4 regions of the Klebsiella sp. Sb-30 genome follow, and region 1 is predicted to be linked to each of the others. Evidence: predicted binding sites of a transcription regulator. Region 1 holds the regulator's gene; each other region holds the start of a gene.

Region 1 (8,135 bases):
TAACGATATTCCTAACTTCCTCGGTGGCGCTCAGTCTATCGAAGCAGGTAAAGCGGTTGTGGGGATCACCGGTCGTTACCAGGCGGGCTTCTTCCCGATTATGATGTTCGGTTTACCGGGTGCGGCGCTGGCTATCTACCACTGCGCGCGTCCTGAGAACAAGGCAAAAGTGCTGGGTATTATGATGGCGGGCGCCTTTGCCGCCTTCTTTACCGGGATCACTGAACCGCTGGAGTTCTCCTTCATGTTCGTGGCGCCGGTGCTGTATGTCATTCACGCCGTGTTGACCGGTATCTCCGTGTTCATCGCTGCCAGCATGCACTGGATTGCCGGTTTCGGCTTCAGCGCCGGTCTGGTGGATATGGTGCTGTCGTCCCGTAACCCGCTGGCGGTCCACTGGTGGATGCTGATCCCGCAGGGTCTGGTCTTCTTCGTTATTTACTACGTGGTCTTCCGCTTCACCATCACCAAATTCAACCTGATGACCCCGGGTCGCGAACTGGCCGTTGCCGGTAGCGAAGCGGATGGTCAGGATGTGAATGTCAGCAGCGGCAAAGAGCAGGATGTTGCAGGTCTGGCACGTCAGTACATCGCTGCAGTCGGCGGTTCTGACAACCTGACCGGTATCGATGCCTGCATCACCCGTTTGCGTCTGAACGTTAAAGACTCTTCTCTGGTGAACGAAGCGCTGGCGAAACGTCTGGGCGCGTCAGGCGTTATTCGCCTGAACAAAACGAGCGTACAGATCATTGTCGGCTTCGTGGCGGAAAAAATCGCTAACGCGATGAAAACGACGGGACCAGTAGCCGCAGCAGAAGGCAACGCTGCACCTGCCGCCGCCGCTCCGACTGCAAAACCGCAGGCCGTGGCTAACGCCAAAACCATCGCGGCGCTGGTATCGCCGATTACCGGTGATATCGTTGCGCTGGAGCAGGTGCCTGATGAAGCCTTCGCCAGCAAAGCGGTCGGCGATGGCGTGGCGGTGAAACCGACCGACAAAACCGTCGTAGCTCCGGCTGCCGGTACCGTCGTGAAGATCTTCAACACCAACCATGCGTTCTGCCTGGAAACGGAAAATGGCGCGGAAATCGTCGTCCATATGGGCATTGATACCGTGGCGCTGAACGGCCAGGGCTTCAAACGACTGGTTGAAGAAGGTGCGGAAGTGCAGGCTGGCCAGCCGATTCTGGAAATGGATCTGGACTACCTGAATGCCAATGCCCGTTCAATGATCAGCCCCGTCGTGTGCAGCAACAGCGACGATTACAGTGCGCTGGTGATTCTGGCAACCGGTAAGGTGGTGGCAGGTCAGACGCCGCTGTATGAGATTAAAGGCAAGTAAGGCTCCTGAGTAGCGTTTATGCCTGAGCGGCGGGGGGAAACCTCCGCCGCTTTTTTTTAGCCCATCTGACCCCATAATCTTCTTCAGATACGTATTTTCAGTAACTAATAGTTGTCTCTACGCCCCGCTTGTAAGATCATGTGCCGTTATACGTTGTTTACGCTTTGAGGAACCCACGATGAGTGAGGCAGAAGCCCGCCCGACTAACTTTATTCGTCAGATCATTGATGAAGATCTGGCTACTGGTAAGCACACCACCGTTCATACTCGTTTCCCGCCGGAACCGAACGGTTATCTGCACATTGGCCATGCGAAGTCTATTTGCCTGAACTTTGGTATTGCTCAGGATTATCAGGGCCAATGCAACCTGCGTTTCGATGACACCAACCCGGTGAAAGAAGATATCGAATACGTGGAGTCGATTAAAAACGACGTGCAGTGGTTAGGTTTCCACTGGTCCGGGGATGTTTGCTACTCGTCTGATTACTTTGACCAGCTGCACCAGTATGCCATTGAGCTGATCAACAAAGGCCTGGCCTATGTTGACGAACTGTCGGCGGATGAAATTCGCGAATACCGCGGTTCGCTGAAAGCGCCGGGTAAAAACAGCCCGTATCGCGATCGCAGCGTGGAAGAGAACCTGGCGCTGTTTGAAAAAATGCGTGCCGGTGGTTTTGAAGAGGGGAAAGCCTGCCTGCGTGCAAAAATCGATATGGCCTCGCCGTTTATCGTCATGCGCGATCCGGTGCTGTACCGCATTAAATTTGCCGATCATCATCAGACCGGCAGCAAGTGGTGCATCTATCCGATGTACGACTTCACGCACTGCATTAGCGATGCGCTGGAAGGCATTACGCACTCCCTGTGTACCCTCGAGTTCCAGGACAACCGTCGCCTGTATGATTGGGTGCTGGACAACATCAGCATCCCGGTTCACCCGCGTCAGTATGAATTCTCCCGTCTGAATCTCGAATATACCGTGATGTCCAAGCGTAAGCTGAACCAGCTGGTTACCGAGAAGCACGTAGAAGGCTGGGATGACCCGCGTATGCCGACCATTTCCGGTCTGCGTCGTCGCGGCTATACCGCCAGTTCTATTCGTGAATTCTGCAAGCGCATTGGCGTGACCAAGCAGGACAACACCATTGAGATGGCGTCACTGGAATCCTGCATCCGCGAAGATCTCAATGAAAACGCGCCGCGCGCCATGGCCGTTATCGACCCGGTTAAGCTGGTCATTGAAAACTACCCGCAGGGTGCAAGCGAAATGGTGACGATGCCGAATCATCCGAACAAACCGGAGATGGGCAGCCGTGAAGTACCGTTTAGCGCGGAGATCTGGATTGACCGCGCCGACTTCCGTGAAGAGGCGAATAAGCAGTACAAGCGCCTGGTGCTGGGTAAAGAAGTTCGCCTGCGTAATGCCTACGTGATCAAGGCCGAGCGTGTAGAGAAGGACGAAGAGGGGACGATCACCACGATCTTCTGTACCTATGACGCCGATACGCTGAGCAAAGATCCTGCCGATGGTCGTAAGGTCAAGGGCGTTATCCATTGGGTCAGCGCGGCACACGCGCTGCCGGTGGAGATTCGTCTGTACGATCGGCTGTTCAGCGTGCCGAATCCGGGCGCGGAAGAAGACTTCCTGACGGTGATGAACCCTGAATCGTTGGTGATCAAGCAGGGCTTCGCTGAACCGAGCCTGGCCACTGCGGAAGCCAGCAAAGCCTATCAGTTTGAGCGTGAAGGTTATTTCTGTCTCGATAGCCGCTATGCAACCGCAACGCATCTGGTGTTTAACCGCACCGTGGGTCTGCGTGATACCTGGGCTAAAGTCGGCGAGTAAATTTTTCGTCGCGGCCCGGCCGTCGTCTCTGTGTCAAAACGCCGCATTTAGCGGCGTTTTTTTTTATTTTGGAATCAGTGAATTAAGTTCGTTATTTTCGCGATGCGAATTAATCTTGTTTACTGTTTGTCATATCTGTCAGCTCTGCCACTCCTCCCACCGGTACACAAAACGGCTGTAAGCGCTTTCATTCTGTATTTTCTTTCTATTTAGTAATTACTTACGTATAAAAAAGGATGAGGCCTGATATTGTTACAAAAAGAAATAGAATATGTGCGCTTTGTCATAATCTTAAGCTTTGATCGGCGAAAGAGATTGATAATTCGCGTCACGAAAAATAGTCTATCAACAGTGGTTACGCGGCTTTTACCGCTCCACCTTTTTAGCAGTCTTATTTATTTTTTCGCGGCTTGCCTTTGGCTCCGCGTTTTTAAAACGTCAAAGAGGATATGCACATGCGTACGTTTAGTGGCAAACGTAGTACGCTGGCGCTGGCTATTGCCGCCGTCACCGCGATGTCGGGCTGGATCGTTGTTCCGCAGGCCAGCGCAGCAGGTTTTATTGATGATTCCACCTTAACCGGCGGCATCTACTACTGGCAGCGTGAGCGCGACCGGAAAGATGTGACCGACGGCGATAAATACAAAACCAACCTTTCCCATTCGACCTGGAACGCCAATCTGGATTTCCAGTCCGGCTATGCCGCTGATATGTTTGGTATTGACGTGGCTGCCTTCACCGCAATTGAAATGGCGGAAAGCAGCGAAAGCGGTCACCCGAACGAAATTGCCTTCTCCTCAAAGAATAAAGCCTACGACGAAGATTACTCTGGCGATAAGAGCGGAATCAGCCTGTATAAAGCTGCGGCGAAATTTAAATATGGCCCGGTGTGGGCTCGCGGCGGTTATATCCAGCCAACCGGGCAAACGCTGCTGGCTCCGCACTGGAGCTTTATGCCGGGTACTTACCAGGGGGCTGAAGCCGGCGCCAACTTTGATTACGGTGATGCCGGCGCGCTGAGTTTCTCCTATATGTGGACGAACGAATACAAAGCGCCATGGCACATCGAGATGGATAATTTCTACCAGAACGACAAGAAAACCAAAGTCGATTATCTGCACTCCCTGGGCGCCAAATACGATTTTAAAAATGACCTCGTGCTGGAAGCGGCGTTTGGCCAGGCTGAAGGCTATATCGACCAGTATTTTGCCAAGGCCAGCTACAAATTTGATATCGCGGGTACGCCGTTAAACACCAGCTACCAGTTCTATGGTACGCGCGACAAAGTCAGTAACGGCGGCACGAACGATATCTACGACGGTACTGCCTGGCTGCAGGCGCTGACCTTTGGCTACAAGGTTGCTGATGTCCTCGACCTGCGTCTGGAAGGCACCTGGGTGAAAGCTGAAGGCCAGCAGGGCTACTTCCTGCAGCGTATGACCCCAACCTATGCCTCTTCCAACGGTCGTCTTGATGTATGGTGGGATAACCGTTCTGACTTCAACGCCAACGGTGAAAAAGCGGTGTTCTTCGGCGCGATGTATGACATGAAAAACTGGAATATGCCGGGCTGGGCGTTTGGCGCCTCTTACGTCTACGCATGGGATGCCAAACCGGGCAGAATGTCCACGCCGGACGCCTATTACAATCCGGACAAACGGCTGGAAGAGTCCGCGTATAGCCTCGATGCCATGTACACCGTACAGGACGGCCGGGCAAAAGGAACGCTGTTTAAACTGCACTTTACCCAATACGACAACCACTCCGACATCCCGAGCTGGAGCGGTGGCTATGGCAATATCTTCCAGGATGAGCGTGACGTGAAGTTCATGGTTATTGCTCCGTTCACTATTTTCTGATGCCGCGGCGGCAGGCGTAAACCTGCCGCAAACCTGAGAGGTCAATTATGAAGAAGCTATTGCTCATCGCGGTTATGGCATCGGGCCTGGTAGCCTGTACGCAGTCCCCCGCGCCAAAAGAAGATACGAAACTAAAAGATGCTTACAGCGCCTGTATCAATACGGCGGAAGGGAATCCGGATAAGGTTCAGGCCTGCCAGAGCGTTCTCGACGTGCTGAAAGAAGATAAACAGCATCAGGCGTTTGCCAACCAGGAAAGCGTGCGCGTTCTGGATTACCAACAGTGTATTCAGGCGACCCGTACCGGCAATGACCAGGCGGTGAAAGCGCGTTGCGATCGTATCTGGAAAGAGATTCGCAGCAACAACACCAGGCCCTGATCGCGGGCGCCAGATCCTGTCAGTAAAAACGCCTGATGTTAACCATCAGGCGTTTTTCATGGCGCGCAATCCTGTGGCGATGTTCAGGCACTGATTGCCGTGGCTGCCCGGGGCTACTCATTCCCCACCAATCTTGATACCGACCCACCATTAGGTGGAATGGTACCGAAAACCCAACAGGCTCTGGTACGAGAAGCGCTGGCAAACCGCTGGGATGAGGAACCGTTTACCCGTGCTCTCGACGAGCATACCGCGCGCAGAAAAGGGTAGGCGTTTGCACATAAAAAAGCCAACCGTCAGGTTGGCTTTTTGTGGTCCACGCGGTGGGAAATTACTTTTCCAGCGCGTCGTGTGCATGTTCATCTTCGCGGCAGTCGCCTTCCGCACAGTGACCGTAAAGGTACAGACTGTGGTTGGTCAGACGGATGCCGTGGCGGTGGGCGATTTCACGCTGACGCGCTTCGATAGACTCATCGCTGAATTCGATCACTTTGCCACAATCGAGGCAAATAAGATGATCGTGATGGTGCTGCTGGGTCAGTTCGAAAACAGATTTACCGCCTTCGAAGTTGTGGCGAGTCACAATGCCAGCATCATCAAACTGGTTCAGCACGCGATAAACAGTAGCGAGACCAATCTCTTCACCCATGTCGATCAGGCGCTTGTATAAATCTTCCGCACTGACGTGATGGTTATCCGGTTCCTGCAGGACTTCCAGGATTTTTAATCGTGGAAGTGTGACTTTCAGGCCAGCCTTCTTTAATGCGGTATTGTTGTCAGTCATGCGGAATCTGTCCTGTTGCTAAACGATCTACTTCCATCAGCGGAAGTAATACAGAGAATCACCCGATGCAATGCGTCTCATTATAGAACTGCCATCGTTAAATGAAAACTGCAAGTATCGGGCCTTGTATGCTGTCAAAAACGAGGTCCCAGCTACAAACTACGTCACCTGACCTCGTTAAATCAGAGGACATTGTACAGATATGTGATTAAAAGTTAAAAACTTGTAGCTATTAGTTTGATTGCTTCTATCTATTAATGCGGCGAAACTTAACGGTAACGCCGCACAATCATCAGGCGTTTTTGATTTCTTCGAGGTGCAGCTCTTCAGAGACCTGCTTAACCCACTGAGTCACGCGTTCGTTGGTCAGTTCCGGCTGGCGGTCTTCATCGATAGCCAGGCCGACGAAGTGATCGTCATCCGCCAGGCCTTTAGAGGCTTCAAAATGATAGCCCGCGGTCGGCCAGTGGCCAACGATGGTGGCGCCGCGCGGTTCAATGATGTCGCGGATGGTGCCCAGCGCGTCACAGAAGTATTCCGCGTAGTCTTCCTGATCGCCGCAGCCAAACAGCGCAACCAGTTTACCGTTAAAGTCGACCTCTTCCAGCGTCGGGAAAAAGTCATCCCAGTCGCACTGAGCTTCACCGTAGTACCAGGTCGGAATGCCGAGCAGCAGGATGTCGTAGGCTTCCAGATCTTCTTTGCTGCTCTTGGCAATGTCGTGAACATCAGCAACATCTTTACCAAGCTGCTTCTGAATCATTTTTGCAATATTCTCGGTGTTGCCCGTGTCGCTGCCAAAAAAGATGCCGATGATTGCCATGAGTAAAATAACCTCTTGAAACTTAATGATGTGGTAGTGGCGTAATGCCCGCAGATAACGGCAATCATAGCAGAACAGGGGAGGGCGCGGAAACAGCAATCACGCCCGACTGCACACTCTGCTACATGAAAGTGTTTTTTTGAGGATTTTCAGGCTTTATCCCGGCTGTGCAGGGTTGCCAGCTGGTTCATCAGCATCTCTTCGATCAAATCGCTGCGGTTCATATTGCGAGCTTCCGCCAGCTCGTTGAGCGCATCAACCGCTTCAGCGTTGAGTTTTAACTCCACACGCTTCAGGCCGCGAACTTTGTCGCGTTTGAGCTGATTGCGTTTATTTATGCGCAGTTGTTCATCGCGCGAAAGCGGATTGGTCTTTGGTCTACCCGGGCGACGCTCGGTTGCGAACAAATCTAATGTCGTACGGTCCGTTTGTTCTTTTGCCATGATTCAGAGTGACTTCGGGGAAACAAGTTGCCGGGCTATAGCCGACACAGATAGCGCGCCATAATACATCAGGCGAACCGCTGCGCCAACGACCGCGGGCATTCTGCAGCGCGGTCGGGCAGTTTTTAGCCAGTTAAGCCTGCAAAGCGGTCAGATAGCGACGAATGGCGCGCAGGACGGCTTCCGGTTTCTCCGCATGCACCCAGTGGCCGGCGCCGGCGATGACGTGCGCTCGCGCCTGTGGGAACTGGGCGAGCAGGGTATCGCGATACTCATCGGTGACGTACGGCGAGTTGCCTCCCGGGATGAACAGGGTCGGATGAGGCCAGGCAGGAACCGTTTGCCAGCCCACGATGTGCGGATATTGATCCCATAATACCGGTACGTTGAAGCGCCACTGGCCATCAACGAAGGATTTCAGCAGAAACTGAATCACGCCTTCTTCCTGCAGATGTTGGCGCATCACCGTGGCCGCCTGCTGACGGGACGCGGCGCCGGCGTCGGTGACGGCATTGATGGCGTTGAAAATTTCATCATGACGGCGCACGTGATAGTCCACCGGGGCAATATCAATGGCGACCAGGCCAGCGATGCGCTCCGGCGCCAGTGCGGTAAGCGCCATGACCGCTTTCCCCCCCATCGAATGACCAATAAAGGT
Region 2 (8,135 bases), 610 kb from region 1:
GCGCCGCGAACGTTGCGCCGCCGCCGACTCCTGCAACCCCTGCGGAGCTCACGGTGACGATGCCGACCAGCGTGGCGATCCACAGCGGATCAAACGGGTTGATACCGACAGTCGGTGCCACCATGACGGCCAGCATCGCCGGGTAGAGACCCGCACAACCGTTCTGACCGATGGTTGCGCCAAAGGAGGCTGAGAAGCTGGCAATGGATTCCGGTACGCCCAGGCGACGGGTTTGCGCTTCGACATTCAGCGGGATCGACGCGGCGCTGGAGCGGCTGGTGAAGGCGAACGTCAGGACCGGCCACACCTTGCGGAAATATTTCAGCGGGCTCACGCCGTTAATCGCCAGCAGCAGACCGTGAACCACAAACATAATGCCGAGGCCAATATAGGAGGCAATCACGAAGCTACCGAGTTTGATGATGTCCTGCAGATTGGAACCGGCCACCACTTTGGTCATCAGCGCCAGCACGCCGTACGGCGTTAACTGCATCACCAGACGTACCAGCTTCATCACCCAGCTTTGCAGGGTGTCGATCGCGGTCAGGACGCGCTGGCCCTTTTCAACGTCATCTTTCAACAGCTTCAGCGCGGCGACGCCGAGGAAGGCGGAGAAGATAACGATGCTAATGATAGAGGTCGGGTTCGCACCGGTCAGATCGGCAAACGGGTTCTTCGGTACAAAAGAGAGGATCAGCTGCGGTACGCTCAGGTCAGCGACTTTACCGACATAGTTGCTCTGAATCGCATTCAGACGCGCGGTTTCCGCGCTGCCCTGCACCAGACCTTCGGCGCTCAGGCCGAATAGGTTGGTCACCAGCACGCCGACCAGCGCCGCAATCAGCGTGGTGAACAGCAGGGTACCGATACTCAGGAAGCTGATTTTCCCCAGCTGCGAGGCATTATGCAGGCGAGCAACGGCGCTGAGAATAGAAGCGAAAACCAGCGGCATGACGATCATCTGCAGCAGCTGGACATAGCCATTGCCGACGATATTGAACCATTGAATGGAGTCTTTCAGCACCTGGCTGTCGGAACCATAAATCAACTGCAGCGCCAGGCCGAACACCACGCCAATGACGAGGCCGAGCAGTACTTTTTTGGCGAGGCTCCACTGTTTGTGGCGGGTTTGCCCCAGCGCAAACAGCAAAACCGCGAACACGATAACGTTCGCTATTAATGGAAAATTCATCCCCGTTCTCCTGATAGGTTTTTATCTGGCTGGTCTGTTACCAGCTCTAATGGCGCAAGGTTAGCAGAAGAGGAATTCATTACTTATATTCAAATGGAATGGGTTATAACTATTTTGACTGTTTTGCCTGTTTATCGTCCGGTCTGGTGACTAATAAAACGATTAAAGGTGATCTGCAGTGAATTAATCATCCCCGAAGACCAGCGCACGGCGCTGTTCTCAGCGAAAGTTTGCGGCATCCATACGGCATAAACGAACAGCGCCATGCACAGCGCCCGCTCCAGCTGGTTGCCTTTTCGCGGCGCGAGGATCGGCAGGCGGAAGCGCCAGCGGCAGGGCCACAGCAGCGGTACGCCCGCCGGGGTGAGCATATCGGCAAGAATATGGCTGAGATAGCCAAGCACCAGTCCCTGCACGGCATCGGCGGGCACGAACCAGCTTTCCGGCACTTTCAGATAAAACAGCGTGATTGCGCCAAAAACCGCCAGCAGGCTATGGGTGAACCCGCGGTGGCCAAAGGCGCGGGCGACGGGCTTCGATATCCAGCTTAGCCGCTGCCCGAGAAATGACTTCGGATGATCGATATCCGGCAGCAGGCAGGTCAGTACCGCTGAGGGAACAATATGCCACCAGTCACCCTGTGCCAGAACGGGGGTTAATTCCGCATTTTTCGCAAATACCGCACAGGCGATAGAAAAGAAGAGATGGCCTTCCGCCGTCATGATAAAAACCCTAAACTGTCAATTCATACAGTATAGGGTTTTTATACAGTGTGTGAAAGAGGTGACGGTGTAACTCTTTGTCACAAAATTATTAACGCGCCAGCCAGCCGCCATCAACCGCCAGCGTATATCCATTGATGTAATCCGCTGCCTGCGACGCCAGGAACACGACCGGGCCCTGTAGATCATCCGGGACGCCCCAGCGCCCGGCCGGGATACGGTCGAGGATCTCTTTACTGCGATCGGCATCATCGCGTAACTGCCGGGTATTATCGGTGGCCATGTACCCGGGGGCGATGGCATTGACGTTGATATTCTGTCCGGCCCATTCGTTGGCCATCAGGCGGGTTAAACCGAGCACGCCGCTTTTTGAGGCAGTATACGAGGGGACGCGAATCCCGCCCTGGAACGAGAGCATGGACGCGATGTTAATGATCTTTCCGCCGCTGCCCTGGCGAATAAACTGCCTGGCGACCGCCTGCGATAAAAAGAATACCGACTTGAGGTTGAGATTGAGGACGTCGTCCCACTCTTTTTCGCTAAAGGTGAGCGCATCGGCGCGGCGTATCGTACCGGCGTTATTAACCAGAATGTCCACCCGGCCCATGGCGGAGACGGCTTTCGCGACGATGTCGGCGATGGCATCCTGGCGGCTGAGGTCAGCCTGAATGGCGGTAAATCGACGCCCCAGCGCCAGCACCTGTTCGGCCGTTTGCTGTGGGATCTTACGATTGACGCCGACGATATCGCAGCCGGCCTGGGCAAGGGCCAGCGTCATTCCCTGGCCCAGCCCGGTGTCACATCCCGTCACGATAGCGACCTTACCCGTCAGGTCGAAGGCGTTAAGTACCATATGCACCTCTGTATGCTGATTTATGCGTTTAACCACGCCGTTTTTTCAAGCATAGAGGGTGCTGAGCGGAAAAACAATTAAAAATGAAACATCGTTTTATTTTTGTGATTGTTCAACCGCTGGACGCCTACCGCTGGCCGGAAAGCAGGCCGCAGAGATCGGTGGCGGTGAGTGACTCCAGCGTCGTGAGCTTAACGTCTGCCAGCACAAAACGCGGATCGTGACGATTTTCCTCGGCCGGAACGACGATAGAGCGCATGCGGGCTGCCTTACTGGCGATCATTCCGTTGACCGAATCTTCCAGCGCGACGCAGGCCATTGGGTCCACGCCCAGGCTGGCGGCACAGTTGAGATAGACCTGAGGATGGGGCTTGCTGTACGGCAGCGATTCGGCAGAGGAGAGGGCGTCAAACTGCTCGCGCAGCTCGAACATGGTGAGGACCTTTTCCAGCATCCGCAGCGGCGAGGCCGATGCGAGGCCAACCTTTAACCCTTGTGCCTTACATAAGGCGACGGCTTCTCGTACGCCGGGTAACAGAGGGCGGGAGGCCTCAACCAGCTCAATCGCGCGGCTGATAATCCGCGCGGTGACTTCAGCACGGTCCGCGCCTTTCCATGGCTGCTGGGCAAACCACAGATCCACCACTAAATCGATGCGCAACCCCAGCATATCGGGCAGCTCATCGCGGCGGCTGATATCGACGCCGAGGCTTTCAATAACCTCCAGCTCCGCCTGATCCCATAGCGGTTCGGAATCAATCAGTAATCCATCCATATCGAAAATAGCGGCATGAATTTGTCGCCTGGCTGACATAAGTCCTTCTCCTGTAGCGCAAGTAGATAACGAATTTATCCTCATGGTATATCATACCGCGCATTATTGGGCGAAATTCGCCGGTGAGGGTAGACTTAGACGGTGATGAAGGCGTCTTAAACAAGGGGAATCCATGACGTATCAACAAGCTGGACGCATTGCAGTGCTTAAACGTATTTTAGGGTGGGTTATTTTTATACCCGCGGTGATTTCAACGCTGATTTCGGTACTGAAGTTTATGTATGAACACAGCGAAAAAAAACCGGGCATTGATGCGGTGCTGATGGATTTTGCGCACGTCATGATTGAAATGATGCGTTTTAATACCCCGTTCCTTAACTTTTTCTGGTACAACTCGCCGCTGCCGGATTTTAAACACAGCCTGAATATTGGCTTCTGGATTATCTATATTCTGGTGTTTGTTGGCATGGCGCTGCAGGCGTCAGGCGCGCGCATGAGCCGCCAGGCGAAGTTCCTGCGTGAAGGGGTGGAAGATCAGCTGATTCTTGAACAGGCTAAGGGGCCGGAAGGGCTCACGCGTGAGCAAATTGCGGAGCGTATTGTGGTACCCCGGCATACGATTCTGGTGCAGTACTTCCCGCTGTATATCCTGCCGGTGATCATGATTGTTCTCGGCTATGTGTTCTTCTCGCTGCTCGGATTCTTGTAAAAAATGGCCCGGCACGCCGGGCACTTTTTTTATTCGCCAGGTATCGCGCGTGGCTTGCCCTGATTGTCGACCGCCACATAGATAAACAGGGCTTCCGTGGCTTTATAACGTTGGCCAATCGGCTCAGACGACACTTTCTTCACCCAGACTTCGATGTTGATGGTGATCGAGGTGTTGCCGCGTTTCACGCAGCGTGCGTAGCAGCACACCACGTCGCCCACGGCCACCGGCCGTAAAAAGGTCATTCCGTCAACGCGCACGGTCACTACGCGACCCTGCGCAATCTCTTTGGCCATGATCGCGCCGCCGATATCCATCTGCGACATCAACCAGCCGCCAAAAATATCGCCATTGGCGTTCGTGTCTGCTGGCATTGCCAGGGTGCGTAAAACCATTTCGCCCTTCGGGGTGAGATCTGTTGTTGTCATTCTGTACTCTGTGCTGGTCAAAGAAGATCAGCGCGATGCTACTATGAAAATGGCAGGGAGAAAACAGGGGAATACGCCCGCGGCTGCGGGCGTGGGCATTCAGAAGGAGAGGGTGACGCCAGCGTAATAGGCGCGTCCGGGTTCGTTATAGGTCGAAGCGCCCGCGTTTTCGCGATAAATTTGCTTATCGAACAGGTTGCTGATGCCGGCATTCAGGCGAAGATCTTTCAGCAGCTGGTAGTTCGCACCGATACCGACAACGGAATAGGCACCGATTTCATTCGTGGCGAGCGTGCCGGTCTCGTTGCGGATCTCCGCATACTGACGCGGTTTCTGCCGGCCGTACATCGTCCAGTTGACGTTCGCCGAAAGCTTGCTGTTGACCTGCCAGTCCAGCATGGTGTTAATCGTATATTTCGGGATCACCGACAGCGGATTACCGGTATCTTTGTTCTCCGATTTGATCATATAGGTCGCATTGGTTCGCCAGTCCAGCGTATCGGCCACAATCGGGATGAGCAGGGTACCTTCCAGCCCTTCGACGATCGCTTTGCCGCCGTTTTGCCATTGCAGGATATTGTTGCCGCTCGAGGTATAGCCCAGCACATCGGTACCGGAGACGATTTTGTTTTTATAATCGTTACGGAACCACGTTACGCCTGCGTTATAGCCGTTGAGGTTAAATTCAAGGCCGAGCTCTTTATTGATGCTGATTTCCGGATCGAGGTCCGGGTTACCGAGCAGGTAGCAGCTGCCGTTGCTGATGGTGTTCGGGCAGCCGTTGCCGCGGGTCGACAGCAGATAGCCTTCGCTGGACTGGTACAGGTTTGGCGCCTTGAAGACACGCGCAATGCCGGCTTTGACTTTGAACATCTCGCCAAGCTCCTGCGCCAGGTTCAGGCTTGGGCTCCAGTTACTGCCAAATTCATTGTGGTAGTCAAAACGCAGTCCGGGGATGATATTGGTGCCCGGCGTTGCCTCAATATTATCTTCCAGGTAGAGACCCGTGAGGGTAGCGCTGTTGGTGGTGCTGCGCTGGGAGGCCTCGCCTGAGGTGCCAGGGATGGTCTCGCCAGTAACGTTGGTTGCCTGCATGGAGGCCGGGTCGTTGAGTTCATCGCGGTTCCACTCCATCCCGAGGGTCAGGGTCTGGTCGGCCAGCCAGTGGAAGGGGAGATTCAGCTCGCCGGTTGAACGCCAGGATTCGAGGCGGCTGGTGGCGTACTCATTGCTGTTGATCATCCCCTCCACGCGGCCGGTAGAACCTTCCTGCAGACGCGTGTTATTGGTTTTCTCGTAATAGACTCCGGCTTTGGACTGGCCCCAGTCCCAGATTCCGTTATAGGTCAGCCCCCAGGACTGGCGATACAGACGGTTGGTTTCGTGGCCATACAGCTCGCTGACCAGGCCATCGGGGCTGAGGTTACCGTTGCTGTATTGGGTATCGCCGGCGTAAATATTGCCCTGGCGGCTATAGGCGTAGTTAAAATCGACAATCTGCTGTGGCGTCAGTTTCCATGACAGCAGGGCGTTGATGTCCTTGTTGCGCACCCCTTCGCGACCGGCGGCGTACGAACCATTTTGGGCATGGTTAATGTCCCAGGCGTCAGCATCGGTTTTATTGATGTTACCGTACAGACGCATGGTCAGCGCATCGCCGGCCAACGGTCCGTTGAGGCTAAAGTTGGCGCGATTCGTCGCCCCCTCTTTGTTGTTTTCCGGCTGGTTGGTATAAAACGATAGCGATCCATGCCAGTCGTTAGTGGGGCGTTTAGTAATGATATTGACCACGCCGCCGGCGGCACCGGATCCGTAGCGGGCTGCTGCCGGGCCGCGCAGAACTTCAATGCGTTCGACCATCTCCGGTGGCACCCAGTTGCTATCCCCGCGGGTATCACGTTCGCCGCGCCAGCTGTAGCGTACCGAGTTACGGGATGTCACCGGAACGCCATCGATCAGGATAAGGGTGTTCTCCGGCCCCATTCCGCGAATATCGATCTGCCGGTTGTTACCCCGGCTGCCGCTGGCGCTGTTGCCGGTTAAATTGACGCCGGGCATTTTACGAATGATTTCCGACAGATCGTTAACCGGTGGATCGCGGGCAATATCTTCAGCGGTGATGACAGATACCCCCGGCTGCTGCTTGAGTGCTTCTTCAGCCGTGCTGTGTACCACCATTGTTTCGGTATCGCGTTCCGCTTCCTCAGCAAAGGCGTCGGGCGTCAGAAAGCCAGCAAATACCAGCGCGAGTGGCGTAATGGCATAATAGTTTTGCGGTCTCATTGTAAATATCCATATCAAAGCGTTAAAAATTGAGACTGCGAATATCAATGATAATTATTATCATTTCAATGCATGCAAATGAATCTTCATTAAATCCTCACAATTGGCGCAACTTTGCCGGGTTATAGCAGAAAGGTGAATAAACAGGCGGGGTTGACGGCAGCAGCAGGGGATGGGGGTCCGCGCCGCGGGAATGCGGCGCAGAGTGGGCGGCTTACGGGGAAGGATGTTTGTCTTCTTTCGTCTCAGACGCGGCGGGCGTTTGCCGCTGATGCCAGGCCGGAAGCTCCGCCAGACGGATACCGGTCGGTACGACACGGTGTTTTGGGCCGGCAATCCGCTGCGCCCGGTAGATCCCCGTATAGCCAGAGACCAGGTAGGCCACCACGCAGGCCAGCGCGGCATACACGCCGATCTCTGCGCCAAACAGTTCAATGGCCATCAGCGTAGAAGCGACGGGCGTATTGGCCGCGCCGGCAAACAGGGCCACGAAGCCGAGACCCGCGAGGAACCCGACAGGCAGGTGCATCAGCGGTGCTAACGTATTGCCGAGCGTCGCGCCGATATAGAACAGCGGCGTCACTTCCCCGCCTTTAAAACCGCTTCCCAGCGAGATAACGGTAAAGATCAGCTTGCCACAAAAATCCCACGCTGCCAGCGGATGCAAAAACGCATCGCTGATCTCCGGGATCCCCAGCCCGATATAGCGTTCGCCATGCAGGAGAGAGACGGCCGTCGCAATCACCAGTCCGCCAATAAACGGTCTGAGAGGCGCGTAGGGTAGCTGTTTTTTCATCAGGCTACTCAGCAGATGCGTTGTATCGGCGAAGAGGCGGGCGGCCAGGCCAAAGCAGCATCCGGCGAGGATCACGGCAAGCAGTGTCCAGGCTGAAAGCGCAGGAATGGAGGTGACCAGATAGTGGGTATGCTGTACGCCCCACATCAATCCCACCTGGTCTGCGACGATCGCGGCAAACAGGCAGGGCAGGATCGCCCGGTAGTCCATCCGACCGATCGCCAGCACCTCCAGCGCGAATAATGCCGCGGCGAGCGGGGTACCGAACACCGAGGAGAAGCCCGCGCTGATCCCGGTCATCAACACGATACGCCGGCCGTTATTGTTAAGGCGCAGAAGCGCGGTGAATTGATCGGCTATCGAGGCCCCCATTTGTA
Region 3 (8,135 bases), 100 kb from region 1:
TACGGCCTGCGCTGCATGATCATTGACGATCCGGTCGCCCATACGCCGCTGGTCGTGCCGCTGGGGCGCCGGTAACGCCTCTCGCTTGAAGATCCGCCCGGTGGCGCTGCGCTTACCGGGCCTACCGTCCTGCATCCTTGCGCGGGTACTGCAACGCTCCGTAGGCCGGGTCAGGCGGCAGCCGCCGCCCGGCAATATCCTCCGGGCTACCCGAGAATCTCCCGTACGACCGGAGCATCGAGGCTTCGCCCGGTGGCGCTGCGCTTACCGGGCCTACCGTCCTGCATCCTTGCGCGGGTTCTGCGCCGCTCCATAGGCCGGGTCAGGCGGCAGCCGCCGCCCGGCAATACCCTCCGGGCTCACCCAGAATCTCCCGCACGACCGGAGCATCGAGGCTTCGCCCGGTGGCGCTGCGCTTACCGGGCCTACCGTCCTGCATCCTTGCGCAGGCTCTGCTACGCTCCGTAGGCCGGGTCAGGCGGCAGCCGCCGCCCGGCAATATCCTCCGGGCTACCCCAGAATCTCCCGTACGACCGGAGCATCGAGGCTTCGCCCGGTGGCGCTGCGCTTACCGGGCCTACCGTCCTGCATCCTTGCGCGGGTACTGCAACGCTCCGTAGGCCGGGTCAGGCGGCAGCCGCCGCCCGGCAATATCCTCCGGGCTACCCCAGAATCTCCCGTACGACCGGAGCATCGAGGCTTCGCCCGGTGGCGCTGCGCTTACCGGGCCTACCGTCTGCATCCTTGCGCAGGTTCTGCACCGCTCCGTAGGCCGGGTCAGGCGGCAGCCGCCGCCCGGCAATACCCTCCGGGCTCACCCAGAATCTCCCGTACGACCGGAGCATCGAGGCTTCGCCCGGTGGCGCTGCGCTTACCGGGCCTACCGTCTGCATCCTTGCGCAGGTTCTGCACCGCTCCGTAGGCCGGGTCAGGCGGCAGCCGCCGCCCGGCAATACCCTCCGGGCTCACCCAGAATCTCCCGTACGACCGGAGCATCGAGGCTTCGCCCGGTGGCGCTGCGCTTACCGGGCCTACCGTCCTGCATCCTTGCGCAGGCTCTGCTACGCTCCGTAGGCCGGGTCAGGCGGCAGCCGCCGCCCGGCAATATCCTCCGGGCTACCCCAGAATCTCCCGTACGACCGGACCAATTGATTCGAAGGCCTGCGGGGAGATAATATCCACGTGGGCGCAGTTCTGGCTGAAGACCTCCAGTTCCCCCACCCAGGGGCCCCACGCCGCCTGCGGATCCATCCCCGCCTGGCGCGTTTTCTCCGCCACAAACAGCGTCGCTTTGCCATCAAACTTCGCGCTATGCGCGGTGGTCAGCAGGCGTACCGCATCGGCATAGTTGCCCTCGATGACACGGAACAGTTCACCGGAAGCCTGTCCCTGCTGGGCAGCCAGGAAGGCTTCTCGTTCACGTGCAATCTCGGCCAGCACTTCCGGGTCCAGACCGTTAGCCTCTTTCTCCGCCCAGTTCTGCGTCTCCGGCGGCCAGGTGTCCAGCAAGCCCAGGAACGCCACCGCTTCGCCGCGCTGGCGTAAGCGGGCAGCAATGCCCTGTGCCAGCGTCCCGCCGAGGGAATAGCCAAACAGGTAATAGGGCCCGTGCGGCTGCTGCGCCAGCAAGGTCTGCAGGTGCTGCTCGCACACTTCATCGAGATTTGCCGCGCTCATCATCGGCCCTTCCGGTCGCGGCGACTGAATGCCGGTAATCGACCAGCGCGGGCTAAGATAGCGGGCCAGCACGCTGAACTGCCAGGCAAAACCGGATGCCGGATGGAAACAGAACAGCGTTGGTCCGTCGCCGACGCGCAGCGGCAGAATCGCATCAAAGCCCAGGCGCTGCGCCTGCTCATCGCTGAGATCGGACGCCAGCAGCGCGCTCAGTTTCCCCACCGTCGAGGCCACCATCACCTGCCCGGGCGTCACCTGACGTCCCAGCTCGCGGCTGAGCTGCGCCGCCAGGCGCATCGCCAGCAGAGAATGACCGCCGAGGGCGAAGAAATCGGCTTCAATGTCGTTCACTTCACAGCCCAGCAGCCGACTGAACGCCTCTGCGACCGTCGTTTCCATTCCCGCCTCCGGCGTTCGTCCGCTGCGTTCACTGCCCAACGTCGGCAGCGGCAGCGCTTTGCGATCCAGTTTGCCGTTGGCGCTCAGCGGCAGTTCCGCTAGCTGAATCAGCACCACCGGCACCATGTGCGGCGGCAGCTGTTCGGCGAGGCGCGTTTTCAGCGCTGTCGTATCCAGCGGCAGGCCGGACTCTGACACCAGGTAGCCAACCAGCTGGCGGGCATCGCCGCCGGTCGCCGCCGCCTGATTGAAAACGCAGGCGTTGGTTACCGCCAGGGAAACGTCCGGTAGCGCAGACATGACGCGGTCGATTTCGCCCAGCTCAATACGCTGTCCGCGAATTTTCAGCTGGTCATCGCTACGCCCAAGGTACTCCACCGCGCCGTTATCCAGCCAGCGCGCCACGTCGCCGGTGCGGTACATCCGTTCACCGGCGGCAAACGGGTCGGCAATGAAGCGCGAAGCGGTCAGATCCGGGCGGCCCAGATACCCCTGAGCTAACTGAATGCCGGTCAGATATAAATCCCCGGCGACGCCCGGCGGAACCGGCCGCAGAGTGGCATCGAGAATACGCAGCCCGGTATTCCATACCGGCCAGCCAATCGGCACGCTGTTGCCGGTGACCGCCGCCAGCTCCGCCCCGCAGGCCGGATACCAGCTCACATCCACCGCCGCCTCGGTCGGGCCATAGAGGTTATGCAGCGGCGCGCCGGTCAACGCTTCCCACTCGCGGCACAGGTCGGTTGGCAGTGCTTCCCCGCTGCAGAAGACGCGCTTCAGCGTCCGGCAGGTCGTCACGTTTTCAGCATCCAGCGAAGCCACGAACGCCGCCAGCATTGATGGCACAAAGTGGGTGGTGGTCACTCCGTAGCGGGCAAAGAACTGCTGCATCGCCTGCGGGTCGCGATGGGCTTCCGGCTCGGCCATCACCAGCTGCGCGCCGGTGATAAATGGCCACCAGAATTCCCATACCGACACATCAAAGCTGCACGGCGTTTTCTGCGCCACCACATCCCCGGCAGTAAGCGGATAGTGATTTTGCATCCACAGCAGTCGGTTAACGATCGCAGTTTGCCCGACCATCACCCCTTTCGGGCGTCCGGTGGAGCCGGAGGTAAAGATGATGTACGCCGTATGCTCCGGCTGTGAGAGCGCCAGCGGAGTATCATCATCCGCCGCAAGCGGCTGCTGATAACACAGGGTTTCAAGACCCGGAATATCGCTAAAGCGGGCCAGCTGATCTTCTGCCGTAATCAGCAGCGTAGGACGCGCGTCCTCCAGCATCATACGCAGGCGGTCGTCCGGATACCCGGTATCCAGCGGCAGCCAGGCCGCGCCGGCCTCAACGATGCCGTGCAGCGCGAGGGTGAGGAACACCGAACGCGGCAACGCCACCGCCACGCTGTCGCCGGGCTTGACGCCGCGTTCACGCAGCAGCCGGGCCAGCGCCACCACCTGCTGACGCATTTCCCGATAGCTGAACTGCCGGGTGGCATCCGCCAGCGCCGGGGCATCTGGCGTTTTCGCCGCCTGTTCCGCCACCAGGGCACTGAGCGTCGTCGTCGGCAGCGCCACGCCGGTATCATTGACCTGCGCCAACTGCGCCGTCTCGTCGGCCGAGAGCAGATTGACCTCTGCGCAGCGTAGCGCCGGATCGGCGGCAAACTGGGTCAGCAGCGCGGATAAACGCGCCACGTGCGCGCGCAACGTGGTCTGGTCGTAGCGCGCTTTGTTCGCCAGCACTTCCAGCGACAGTCCGCCGGACTCATCCGGAAACAGCGCCAGTTCAAGATCGTTTACCGGGCCGGTCGCCAGGGTGTGGGTCACCGCCTCGATACCGTCAATATCCAGAACATAATCAAAAACTTTAACATTGAGCACCGGGCCAAACAGCGGCTCATCGCCCGCCGCTTTGCCGCTATCGCGCACGATTTGTTCGGCGTCGTAACGCTGGTGGCGACGCATCTTTTTCAGCTGGGCGCTGAGACGCAACGCCAGCTCCGCCAGGGTCTCTTGCCCATCGATATGTATCGCCAGCGGCAGGACGTTCAGTACCGGGCCGGTTGCGGTCAATGCCGCCGAGCCCATCCGCCGCATAAAGATAAAGCCCGCAGCATAGTCCATGCGGTTGCATAAACGGCCGAGCCACAGGGTGGTTAGCGCCAGCGCCAGATCGGCTCGCTGACACTGCGGTGCGCCGGCGGCCAGGCGGCTGAACAGGCCGGCATCCAGATCCAGCTTCAGGCGCCAGATATCGGTACTGGTCGCCCGCCCCGCCAGCGGTGCCGCAGAGAGCGATGCCGGTGACGGCAGGGCGTTGCGTTGCGCCATCCAGAACGCTTTATCGCGCTGCCAGGCCTCGCTGCCGTAGTAGCGCTGATACTCTTCAACAACCTCAGCGAAAGGGGTAAACGGTGACGCCGGCGTCGCCTCCCCACGTTGCCAGGCGCGATAAATCGCCGCGATCTGGCGGGTAATAGCGGGGAAACTGAAGCCATCGACCAGTAAATGATGATAACGCTGATACCAATACCAGCAGTCATCCGCCACGCGCAGCAGCTGGTGACAAACCAGCGGATTACCGCCATCCACGCGTAAATTCTGCCCGAGGTCGGCCTGCATTAACGCCAGCGCGGCGTCGTGCGGATCGCGCACCTCGCGCAGATCGCAATAGTCAGGTTCGGCAAAAGCGCGGTGCTCATCGACCCATTGCCAGGCTTCGCCGTTATCTTCGCAAAAGCGCATGCTGAGCGTGTCGGCCTGCGCCAGACCAGTGACGATCGCCCGTCCCAGCAGCGCCGGGTCCAGATTGCCACGCAGTTCGACATAGTGGGCGACACTCCATGCGCCGGGCAGCGTAGAGAGCCGCTCCGCCATCCAGATCCCAGGCTGCGCCGCGACCAGCGGTAAACGAGTGCTCATGTCCGGCTCCTTGAGATTGCATAGTGGGCAGGGGTAAGGGTTGACCAGTTCGCCGCCAGCCAGCCGTTGCACGCCTCTAAGGATTGCGGCGGGCATTCCACTACCCAGCCTTGCGGTAGCGCGCAGTGGTGCGGCCACAGGCTGTACTGCTGTTGTTCGTTGCGCAAAATGTAAAACTGCCCTTGCGGATTATCGAAGGGGTTGCTGAATTGCATACCAAACTCCTGTCTTTACTCGTCATCCTCCCGTCGGCTTTCGCCCTGGCTAGCGCCTCGGGGTATACGGAAGGATGTTGAGTCTGAAGCGCACTTTGTTATTGCGCGCGGCTCAACGGCTGCCAGAGCTGGATGAGCCCAGCCGTCAGCCCACCACGCCAGCAAAGCGCATCGTGCCCGCCGTCAACCTGACGCCAGAAAATCGTCTGCTGTGTCTGCTGTAGTTGTGATAAAAGCGCCTGATTGGCGCGAAAAATAAGCGGCTCACGCTCTCCGGCTTCCAGCCAGATTCGCAGGCCGTGGGGGCGGAGCACGCCCTGGCTCAGGCGTTCGATCAGCAGGCCGGTTTGCGCGCCGCCGCGATGCGGCCACCAGTAGGAGCCAGACTGACTCAGCACGCAGCCAAAGCGCTGCGGCCAGTACAGCGCGGCAAACATCGCCGCCAGGCCGCCAAAGCTCTGACCGGCGACCACGGTGCGATCGGCGCGGTCGCTAAAAGGCGCGATTTGGTGTACCCGAGGCAGTAGCTCTTCCTGCACCGCCAGCCAGAAATCGGCGTGACAGGGCAGTTCCCGACTCCGGTGTTCGTTGTCGATAACATCAATCAGCAGATAGACCGCAGGCGGCAGTTTTGCCTCGCGCGTCAGCCCGGCCAGTGCGGACCAAACCGGCATACTCTCGGCCCAGAACTGGCCATCAAGCAGTACCGCCAGCGGACGCTCTGCGGCAACGGCCTCACCGGTGGTGTAAACCCATATCCGCCGCGTGTTACCCAGCCGGGCGCTGTGCCATTCAATGCACACTGGCGGTTGATAAGGTGTATTCCGCAGCGACCAGCCGGGTTGTTCCGGCGCCAGCGGCAGCTCTAGCGCCGAAACCGCGTGGCCGCGTCCGCCTTTCCAGCTTTGCGGGTTTAACGGATCGGCTATCGCCCGCGGCAGCAGTCTGCGCCAGCCTTCCCGCAGCAGCGTACGGTCCGGGCTACCGCCGTTGAAAATCTCAGGGGCAAAATCGTCATCGCGATCGGAGGGAATAAAGCAGTAGCTGCCGCGCCAGGCGGGCGACAGCGTGGTTTGCCATTGCCAGGCATCGGTACCGGGCACGCGCTTCAGGGTTTGCGGCACGGCATTTTGATGATGGTCGGTGACGCCGGTGATGTAAATCCACACCCGCTTCGTCAACGAGGTCTCTTCGCTGCCCGCCGGATCTCGCCACCAGAAGGTCACCCGATAGCCATCGCCAACGGCCTCAGCCTGCGGACCGGAGATCCCCTGCCACCAGTCATCACTTCCTGTCATTAACATTCCGTCATTAACCCTATGTTTACCGTGATTTTTCTCAATAAACGTAATTTTTATTGATAATATTATTGATAACTATTTGCATTTGCAATAGCGTATTACCGCGCTTTGGGAAGAGTCACTTCTAATTACACATGTCAGAAAGGGCCATTTGGTCAGCGATGGAATGCCTTCGCCCTCTACTGACCACATTTCTGCCGCCTCCCCTCCCGGTGGGAAGGGGTTTCAGGGGCATGCGGCAACGGAAAGCAGGACGTAAAATGAATAACAAGATCAAATCTTTGACCTTGCTGGTCAATCTGGGAATTTATGGGGTCGCCTTCCCGCTGTGTGCGGAAGAGACCCTCGACAGTAAAAAAACGGCTACCGAAGAGACGATGGTGGTTACTGCCGCCGAACAAAACCTGCAGGCGCCGGGCGTATCGACGATCACCGCCGAGGAAATTCGTAAACGTCCTCCCGCTCGCGATGTCTCCGAAATTATCCGCACCATGCCGGGCGTTAACCTGACCGGCAACTCCACCAGCGGCCAGCGCGGTAACAACCGCCAGATTGATATCCGCGGCATGGGCCCGGAAAATACCCTGATCCTGATTGATGGCAAACCGGTCACCAGCCGTAACTCCATCCGCCTGGGCTGGCGCGGCGAGCGCGATACCCGCGGCGATACCAACTGGGTCCCACCGGAGCTGATTGAGCGCATTGAAGTCATTCGTGGACCGGCGGCGGTACGCTACGGCAACGGCGCCGCGGGCGGCGTGGTCAATATCATCACCAAAAAAGGTGATAACGAGTGGCACGGTTCATGGAACACCTACATGAACGCCCCGGAGCACAAAGATGAAGGCTCCACCAAACGCACCAACTTCAGCCTGAACGGCCCGCTGGGCGGCGACTTCAGTTTCCGCCTGTTAGGCAACCTCGATAAAACCCAGGCCGATGCCTGGGATATCAACCAGGGTCATCAGTCAGAACGTACCGGTATTTACGCCGATACGCTACCGGCCGGCCGTGAAGGGGTGGAGAACAAAAATATCAACGGCGTCGTACGCTGGGATTTTGCACCGATGAACTCGCTGGAGTTTGAGGCGGGCTACAGCCGCCAGGGCAACCTGTACGCCGGGGATACGCAGAACACCAACACCAACGATCTGGTGAAAAAAAATTACGGCAAAGAGACCAACCGTCTCTATCGCCAGACCTACTCGGTGACCTGGAACGGCGGCTGGGATAACGGCATCACCACCAGCAACTGGGCGCAGTACGAGCACACCCGCAACTCGCGTAAAGGCGAAGGCCTGGCCGGGGGCACGGAAGGGATTTTCAGCAGCGATCAATTCTCTGATATCGACCTGTCCGACGTGATGCTGCACAGTGAAGTCAGCGTTCCGTTCGACCTGTGGGTCAATCAGAACCTGACGCTGGGTACCGAATGGAACCAGCAGCGGATGAAGGATCTGGCCTCCAACACCCAGACCTTTATGGGCGGCGACATTCCGGGTTTTACAAGCACCGGCCGCAGCCCGTATTCTCAGGCGGAGATCTTCTCGCTGTTTGCTGAAGACAACATCGAGCTGACCGACTCCACCATGCTGACCCCGGCGCTGCGCTTTGACCACCA
Region 4 (8,135 bases), 2.0 Mb from region 1:
GATCCTTAAAACGGCCGATTTACGCCAGCCGCTGGCCGCATTCACACAGCCATTCCTGCGGCTGTATGGCCGACTGGATGGCCTGGTGCCGCGCAAAATTGTTCCGGTTCTGGATGCATTATGGCCGCAGAGTGAATCCATGGTCTTTGAAAAAGCGGCCCATGCCCCGTTCATCTCGCACCCGCAGGCGTTCTGTGAGCCACTGGTGGCGTTGAAAAATCGCCTGCGCAATTATTTTTAGCAGGCTGTGGCAAAAATCCCGACCATAGCAATACTTAGGTTGTCACGGGGAGCATGCGTTTCTGTCGCCGCCGTGGCCTATAAAAACAACCTTATGGAGAGTTGAGGCTATGAAACTTATTACGGGTATTGTTGCATCTCTGGTGATTGGGTCCCTGTCTTTTGGCGCGTTTGCAGCGAAAGAGATTCAAAAAGATGAAGTGGCGTCAATGAAGCTGACGAAAATCGGCAGCATTACGACCTCAAAAACAACGTCACCGATGGATGCAAAGCGCGATCTGTCGAAGAAGGCGGATGAGCTGGGCGGCAAGTACTTTGTGGTGATTGCCGGTTCGAAAAACGAGAAAACCGTTCACGCAAACGCCGACGTCTACAAATAAGCAAAAGCGGGTCTCAGGACCCGCTTTGGTTTTATTGCTCATAGGCTTATTGCCCAGCGGTATCAGCGCAGCGCCCACCACTCTTGCAAGCAGGCTTTTCCCTCAGGGCAACTTTTGCAGCTGCCGGACAAACAGCCGTTCGCGTCTTCCGTTATGCGCACGGCTTTCCCCATGGCTTCCAGACGACTCAGCATGGCATCGACCAGCGGCTGCGGAGCATGCAGGCGAGCGCTGAGCTGTGTCGCCTGCATACGCCCCTGCAGGGCCAGCATATCGCGTACTTCAATCAACGACGCCATGATAACTCCTTAGTGACAATCACCTGCCGGACTCTGGCAGCAGGATGACGGCGTTTTACGCGTCGCCAGCAGGGAGACATCAACCCGACTGCGTGCCCGGCGTAACAGAGCAAAGACCATGATGTTAAACAGCACCACCGCCAGGATACACACCAGACTGTAGCGCGGATGCTGGCTGAAACTCACGGTCTGGTAGTACAGCGTAGAGAGCGAGTAGGCGATGTTCAGTCCCCATAAGATGGAGAATGACATCCAGCCGCGGCTGGATTCGCGAGCGATAGCCCCCATCACCGAGATGCACGGAATATAGAGCAGAACGAAAATCAGGTAGCTGTAGGCGGCCGCCGCGCTGCCGAATTTGCTGCCCATGACCCCCATGGCGCCGGTTTCCATTTCACCATCGCCTTTGCTGGCTTCGATAGGGTTAGCCAGAACGCTCAGGCTGAAGGTATCTTTCAGGCTCTGCCAGGTTTCGTCCAGCGCGGCCAGCAGTTCGTCGCCGAGGTGGAACTCCTGCGGATTAAACGCTTCATTCTGAATATCTTCGGCGGTGTAGAGCGTGTTCAGCGTCCCGACGACCACCTCTTTCGCCATTGCGCCGGTAAATAGTCCGACGGTGGCCTGCCAGTTATCTTCATGCACGCCAATAGGTTTAAAAATCGGCGTGATAATACGACTGACGGAGGCCAGCGCCGAATCGTTAATGTTGTCCACCAGCTTACCGTTAAGCGAGAAGCTGTTCAGGGCGCTAAGGAAGATACTGACGATGACGATAACTTTACCCGCGCGCAGCACAAAGCCTTTCAGCCGTTGCCAGGTCTGGATGACCAGACTTTTGATATGCGGGACGTGGTAGACCGGTAGCTCCATTACGAACGGCGATGCTTCGCCGCGCATAATGGTGTGTTTGAGCATCAGGCCGGTCAGGATAGCCATCACGATCCCGAGCAGATACAGCGAGAAGACCGCCAGCGCGCCATTCTGACCAAAGAACGCGGCGGCGAACACGGCGAAGATCGCCAGGCGCGCGCCGCAGGACATAAACGGCGCCATCATGATGGTCATCAGGCGTTCGCGCGGTGCATCCAGCGTGCGCGCCCCCATCACCGACGGCACGTTGCAGCCGAAGCCGACAATCAGCGGCACGAAGGATTTCCCCGGTAGCCCCAGCGCCTGCATCAAGCGGTCCATGACGAATGCCGCTCGCGCCATATAGCCGGAATCCTCAAGGAAGGAGAGGAACAGATACATCATGCCGATTTGCGGCACCAGCGGCAGCACGGTGTTGATACCGCCGCCCAGCCCCTGGGCAAGGAAAACGGTTAGCCAGTCCGGGAAATGCAGGGTATAGCCCAGCCACTGAATGCCGTGAATAAAGATAGCCACGGACCCGGCGTCAAAGATGGGTTGTAACGCGCCGCCGATGTTGATCGCCAGCAGGAACATCAGGTACATGACAAATAAGAAGATGGGCAGCCCCAGCACGCGGCTGAGGATGATTTTGTCCATCGCGGTGGTGAAACGACTCGGTTCAGCGGTGAGCGTGTTGCTGACGGCGTCGCAGATGGCGGCAATGCTCTGATAGCGAGCATCCGCGATGTGCAGCGCCGGATCGGCAATTTCCGCACTCAGATTCGCCAGGGCATCGTCGAGCTTATGCGCAGCGTTTCCGGCGTACTCGCGGCTGTAAATATCGCCTTCCAGCATCTGCAGACCCAGCCAGCAACGCTGACGTTGCGGAATTTCTGGCGCCATCTCCTGAGCCAGCTTTTCGGCTTCACGCAGCAGCGGCTGCGGGTAGTGCACCAGCTCAAGCGACGTATTTTGCTGGTGGCGGTCGACGGCCATTTTTAAGGCTTCGATACCGCGTCCGCGAGTCGAGACCAGCGGGATCACCGGGCAACCCAGGCGGGCTGCCAGCGCGTCAACGTCGATCCGGATTTTTTGCTTTTCGGCAATATCCAGCATATTCAACGCAACGATGCAGGGGATGCCCAGCTCCAGCAGCTGCAGCGTCAGATAGAGGTTGCGTTCCAGGTTTGAGGCGTCGACCACGTTAATCAGCATGTCGGCATCGCCGCTGAGGATATAGTGACAGGCGATCTGCTCATCTAAAGAGGTCTGTGAAGAGATCGTCGTCAGCGAATAGGTGCCGGGCAAGTCTACCAGCGTGACCTGGTGGTCAGTGGTGGTAAAGGCTCCTTCTTTGCGTTCGACGGTGACCCCGGCCCAGTTGCCGACGCGCTGACGAGCGCCGGTAAGCTGATTAAATAATGTTGTTTTGCCGGAGTTCGGATTACCAATTAAACCAAGAGTTAACTTTTTCATATTTCAGACTCTGAGTACCGGGTCAGGTGTTATTGTGCAACCGCTTCCAGTTCTATTAAATCGAGATCTTTTTTGCGTAATACCAGACTTACACGTCGGGTTTCGATATGCACGGGATCGCCGAGCGGCGCGACGCGGACCACATTAAAAGAGGAACCTGGCAGCATGCCAAGAGACAATAGTTTCTGACGATAAGCCGGACTAATATCACGAGAGAAACCCGTGATTTTCCACGCACTATCAGGAGTGAATTGCATAGGGCCTACCTGTAATCGCTAACTGAACGAGAGTTTACCGTGTGCGGTCATCGCACAGTACCGGGGAGCATAGTCAACGGAGAAGAAGATATATTTACTATGAATGATGATAATGATAATGGTTTTTATCATCAATACATAAATGGTTTAATAATCGACATTTGCCGGAAATATGCTGTTTTTTTGATATGACGCAAGGTCTGCACTGTAGCGCTAAATAAGGGTAATATTTATTTTGTCATTTAATGTTTAATTAAGGTTTCATTGGTTAACAAAATGAAACCTTAATAAATGACTTATTTACTCGCCTTTATTAGCCGGAGCTAATCGGTTTCCGGAGTATACCAACCTGGGGTCAGAGAATAAGGCGGAGAAAGCGGCCCCTGCAATGAGGGGCCGGAAAAGGGTTAGCGTTTTTTACCCATGGCTGCTGCCAGCGCGTCCATCATGGCGCTGTTGCCAGCGGACTGCACCTCACGGCCGCGCGGTTTCGCCGCTTTTGCCGCCGGGCGGTTGCCCTGCGTACGATCGCTCCCGCCGCCGCGCCGGGCGTTGCTCTCGCCCGGCTGCTCGTCAAGACGCATGGTCAGTGCGATGCGTTTACGCTGCAGGTCGACCTCCATCACTTTAACCTGCACGATATCGCCAGCTTTGACGACGGTATGCGGATCGTCGACGAATTTATTCGACAGCGACGAAATATGCACCAGGCCATCCTGGTGAACGCCGATATCGACAAAGGCGCCAAAGTTGGTGACGTTGGTAACCGCACCTTCCAGTACCATGCCCGGCAGCAGGTCGTTCATGGTTTCCACGCCATCGGCGAACTTCGCAGTTTTAAACTCCGGACGCGGGTCGCGGCCGGGTTTTTCCAGCTCTTTGATAATGTCGGTGACGGTTGGCACACCGAATTTCTCATCGGTGAAGTCGGCCGCTTTCAGATTGCGTAATTCGCTGCTGTTGCCCATCAGATCGCTTAACGCCTGCCGGGTGGCGGCCAGAATGCGCTCGACGATAGGATATGCTTCCGGGTGAACGGTGGAGGCATCCAGCGGGTTGTCGCCGTGGTTGATGCGCAGGAACCCGGCGCACTGCTCGAAGGCTTTGGGACCGAGGCGGCTGACTTTCAGCAGCTGCTGACGGTTCTGGAACTGGCCGTTTTCATCACGCCAGGCGACGATGTTCTGCGCCATCATCCGCGTCAGGCCCGCCACGCGGGTAAGCAGCGGCACGGAAGCGGTGTTCAGATCCACGCCGACGGCGTTAACACAATCTTCGACCACCGCATCCAGCTTGCGCGCCAGCTGTGACTGGCTGACGTCGTGCTGGTACTGGCCCACGCCGATGGACTTCGGATCGATTTTAACCAGCTCGGCCAGCGGATCCTGCAGACGACGGGCGATTGAAACGGCGCCGCGCAGAGAAACATCGAGGTCCGGGAACTCCAGGGCCGCCAGTTCGGAAGCTGAGTAGACGGAAGCCCCGGCTTCGCTGACAATCACTTTCTGCGCGGTGACTTTCGGGAACTGTTGCTGCACATCGAGGAAGAAGCGCTCGGTTTCGCGGGAGGCGGTGCCGTTGCCGATAGCGACCAGTTCAACGTTGTGCTTTTCACACAGCGCGGCGACGACAGATGCCGCTTTGGCGGCCTGTCCGGTGTGCGGATAGATGGTGTCTGTGGCGACCAGTTTACCGGTGCCATCTACCACGGCGACTTTCACGCCTGTACGCAGGCCTGGGTCGAGGCCCATGGTGGCGCGCAACCCGGCGGGGGCGGCCATCAGCAGATCGTGCAGGTTACGGGCAAACACGTTGATGGCTTCATCTTCCGCGCGTTCGCGCACGGTGCCCATCAGCTCGGTTTCCAGGTGCATCAGCACCTTAATGCGCCATGTCCAGCTGACAACCCCTTTGCGCCAGCTGTCGGCTGCGGCATTGTTCAAGCGTAAACCGAGATGGTCGATAATAATCTGTTCGCAGTGGCTCTCTTTCGGCGGCTCGTCAAACTGCGGGTCGGCATTCAGGGCCAGCTGCAGAATGCCTTCATTACGGCCGCGGAACATCGCCAGCGCGCGGTGCGAAGGGACGGTAGCGATAGGCTCATGGTGATCGAAGTAGTCGCGGAATTTTGCCCCTTCCTCTTCTTTGCCGCCCACTACCGTGGCAACCAGGTGCGCATTCTTCCACAGGTAGTCACGCACCTTCGCCAGCAGCGCGGCGTCTTCAGCAAAGCGCTCCATCAGGATATAACGCGCGCCATCCAGTGCGGCTTTGGTATCGGCGACGCCTTTATCGGCATCGACAAACTTCGCCGCTTCTGTTTCCGGATCGTGGGACGGTTCGTTCCATAGCAGATCCGCCAGCGGCTCCAGCCCGGCTTCAATGGCGATTTGCCCGCGGGTGCGGCGTTTCGGTTTATATGGCAGGTAAAGGTCTTCGAGCTCGGTTTTGCTCAGCGTGGTGGTAATCGCCTTTTCCAGCGCATCGGTCAGCTTACCCTGTTCGCCGATCGATTTGAGGATCGATTGACGACGGTCTTCCAGTTCACGCAGATAACCAAGGCGGGTTTCCAGATTACGCAGCTGCGTGTCATCCAGACCGCCGGTGACTTCTTTACGATAGCGTGCGATAAACGGCACGGTGTTCCCTTCATCAAGCAGGCGAACGGCAGCTTCTACCTGTTCAGACCTGGCCTGAAGTTCACCCGCAATAATGCGGCAGAGCGAATCATTCATCATGTCTATTTCATCTTGTGGATCGAAAATCAGGGGGATAGTTATACGGACTGGCACGGCAAAATGCCAGTCGTGGCACGAGGCTCTCAGATTGTTCCGGACGCGCTATTTCACATATTCGATATTGTTGACGTACCAGCTGGCTTCGCCGGCGGGCGTGTTGACCACCGCCAGGTCGCCGACCTCTTTTTTCAGCAGCGCGCGAGCCATCGGCGAGTCGATAGAGATGTAGTCTTTACGTCCGAAAATCTCATCGTAACCGACGATGCGAAAGCGCTTGGTGTCGCCATCATCGTTTTCGATTTCAACCCACGCGCCGAAAAACACCTTGCCCTCCTGCTGCGGGGAGTAATCGACGATTTTCAGATTTTCCAGACATTTGGTGAGATAGCGTACCCGGCGGTCGATTTCACGCAGCCGTTTTTTGTTGTACTGGTAATCGGCATTTTCGCTACGATCGCCAAGGCTGGCCGCCCAGGTCACTTTTTTGGTGACCTCAGGACGTTCTTCACGCCACAAATAGTCCATTTCTTTTTTAAGTTTTTCATACCCTTCACGGGTGATCAGCGGCGTTTTCATTTATCGTTCTACCTTCTGATTGTCGGACACTGTACGCGGCGGTGTGCGGTTGCGCACAATTCGTAGTGCGTAATAATACCGACAGGATAAATAATGTGTCTTATGATTAAATGTATACTTAAGCTGCTGTTAAATATGCTTTGTAACAATTTAGCCTGGAATATATACCAGATTTAGCTGGTCGGCGACCCGGGCTTTTTTGAGAATACGCACTGACAATTGCAGTGAACCTTTGGGAGTATAAACAATGCAAGAGAATTATAAGATTCTGGTTGTCGACGACGACATGCGCCTGCGTGCGCTGCTCGAACGTTATCTGACCGAGCAAGGCTTCCAGGTTCGAAGCGTCGCCAACGCTGAACAAATGGATCGTCTGTTGACTCGTGAGTCCTTCCACCTGATGGTGCTGGATTTGATGCTGCCGGGCGAAGATGGTCTCTCCATTTGTCGTCGTCTGCGTAGCCAAAGCAACCCGATGCCGATCATTATGGTTACGGCGAAAGGGGAAGAGGTTGACCGTATTGTGGGCCTCGAAATTGGTGCGGACGACTATATTCCAAAACCGTTCAACCCGCGTGAGCTGCTGGCCCGTATCCGCGCCGTGCTGCGTCGCCAGGCGAATGAGCTGCCGGGTGCGCCGTCACAGGAAGAGGCGGTCATCGCCTTTGGTAAATTCAAGCTGAATCTCGGCACCCGCGAGATGTTCCGTGAAGATGAACCGATGCCGCTGACCAGCGGTGAATTTGCGGTACTGAAAGCGCTGGTTAGCCATCCGCGTGAGCCGCTCTCCCGCGATAAACTGATGAACCTTGCTCGCGGTCGCGAATATTCCGCGATGGAGCGTTCCATCGATGTACAAATTTCCCGTCTGCGCCGCATGGTCGAAGAGGATCCGGCCCATCCGCGTTACATCCAGACCGTGTGGGGGCTAGGCTACGTCTTCGTACCGGACGGCTCTAAGGCATGAAACGCGTGCGTTTTTCGCCGCGAAGCTCGTTTGCTCGCACCCTGTTATTGATAGTCACCTTGCTGTTTGTCAGCCTGGTGACGACCTATCTGGTGGTGCTGAATTTTGCGATTCTACCGAGCCTCCAGCAGTTTAATAAGGTGCTGGCATACGAAGTGCGTATGCTGATGACCGATAAACTGCAGCTGGAGGATGGCACCCAGCTGGTGGTGCCGCCGGCGTTTCGTCGCGAAATTTATCGCGAACTGGGCATTTCGCTCTATTCCAATGAAGCGGCGGAAGACGCAGGCCTGCGCTGGGCGCAGCACTATGAGTTTTTAAGTCAGCAGATGGCGCACCAGCTCGGTGGG

Evidence for each region. The regulator Fur, encoded in region 1, represses iron uptake genes when iron is present. The targets are predictions, from matches to a motif close to ATAATAATGAGAACNACTATCAA.
Region 2: a site for Fur is predicted at 7,004-7,026, ahead of AC236I_RS14640 (TonB-dependent siderophore receptor). Genes of this name have one in related genera too.
Region 3: a site for Fur is predicted at 6,577-6,599, ahead of fes (enterochelin esterase). Genes of this name have one in related genera too.
Region 4: a site for Fur is predicted at 3,611-3,633, ahead of feoA (ferrous iron transporter A). Genes of this name have one in related genera too.

Annotation. Positions count from the first base shown of each region.
Region 1 is NZ_CM172749.1:3,735,127-3,743,261, reverse strand. It holds gene nagE (N-acetylglucosamine-specific PTS transporter subunit IIBC) at 1-1,342, shown strand, start outside; gene glnS (glutamine--tRNA ligase) at 1,521-3,188, shown strand; gene chiP (chitoporin ChiP) at 3,644-5,047, shown strand; gene AC236I_RS17490 (ChiQ/YbfN family lipoprotein) at 5,095-5,427, shown strand; gene fur (ferric iron uptake transcriptional regulator) at 5,759-6,211, opposite strand; gene fldA (flavodoxin FldA) at 6,504-7,034, opposite strand; gene ybfE (LexA regulated protein) at 7,184-7,477, opposite strand; gene ybfF (esterase) at 7,611-8,135, opposite strand, start outside.
Region 2 is NZ_CM172749.1:3,124,987-3,133,121, reverse strand. It holds gene AC236I_RS14670 (L-cystine transporter) at 1-1,192, opposite strand, end outside; gene AC236I_RS14665 (metal-dependent hydrolase) at 1,324-1,914, opposite strand; gene kduD (2-dehydro-3-deoxy-D-gluconate 5-dehydrogenase KduD) at 2,006-2,767, opposite strand; gene hxpB (hexitol phosphatase HxpB) at 2,895-3,581, opposite strand; gene AC236I_RS14650 (YniB family protein) at 3,715-4,251, shown strand; gene yciA (acyl-CoA thioester hydrolase YciA) at 4,281-4,679, opposite strand; gene AC236I_RS14640 (TonB-dependent siderophore receptor) at 4,779-6,962, opposite strand; gene AC236I_RS14635 (voltage-gated chloride channel family protein) at 7,177-8,135, opposite strand, start outside.
Region 3 is NZ_CM172749.1:3,838,983-3,847,117, forward strand. It holds gene fepC (iron-enterobactin ABC transporter ATP-binding protein) at 1-75, shown strand, start outside; gene AC236I_RS17975 (hypothetical protein) at 778-969, opposite strand; gene entF (enterobactin non-ribosomal peptide synthetase EntF) at 1,117-4,998, opposite strand; gene AC236I_RS17985 (MbtH family protein) at 4,995-5,213, opposite strand; gene fes (enterochelin esterase) at 5,312-6,556, opposite strand; gene AC236I_RS17995 (TonB-dependent siderophore receptor) at 6,775-8,135, shown strand, end outside.
Region 4 is NZ_CM172749.1:395,496-403,630, forward strand. It holds gene bioH (pimeloyl-ACP methyl ester esterase BioH) at 1-241, shown strand, start outside; gene AC236I_RS01780 (YdgH/BhsA/McbA-like domain containing protein) at 351-620, shown strand; gene feoC ([Fe-S]-dependent transcriptional repressor FeoC) at 683-919, opposite strand; gene feoB (Fe(2+) transporter permease subunit FeoB) at 929-3,247, opposite strand; gene feoA (ferrous iron transporter A) at 3,277-3,504, opposite strand; gene AC236I_RS01800 (Tex family protein) at 3,912-6,242, opposite strand; gene greB (transcription elongation factor GreB) at 6,345-6,818, opposite strand; gene ompR (osmolarity response regulator transcription factor OmpR) at 7,066-7,785, shown strand; gene envZ (two-component system sensor histidine kinase EnvZ) at 7,782-8,135, shown strand, end outside.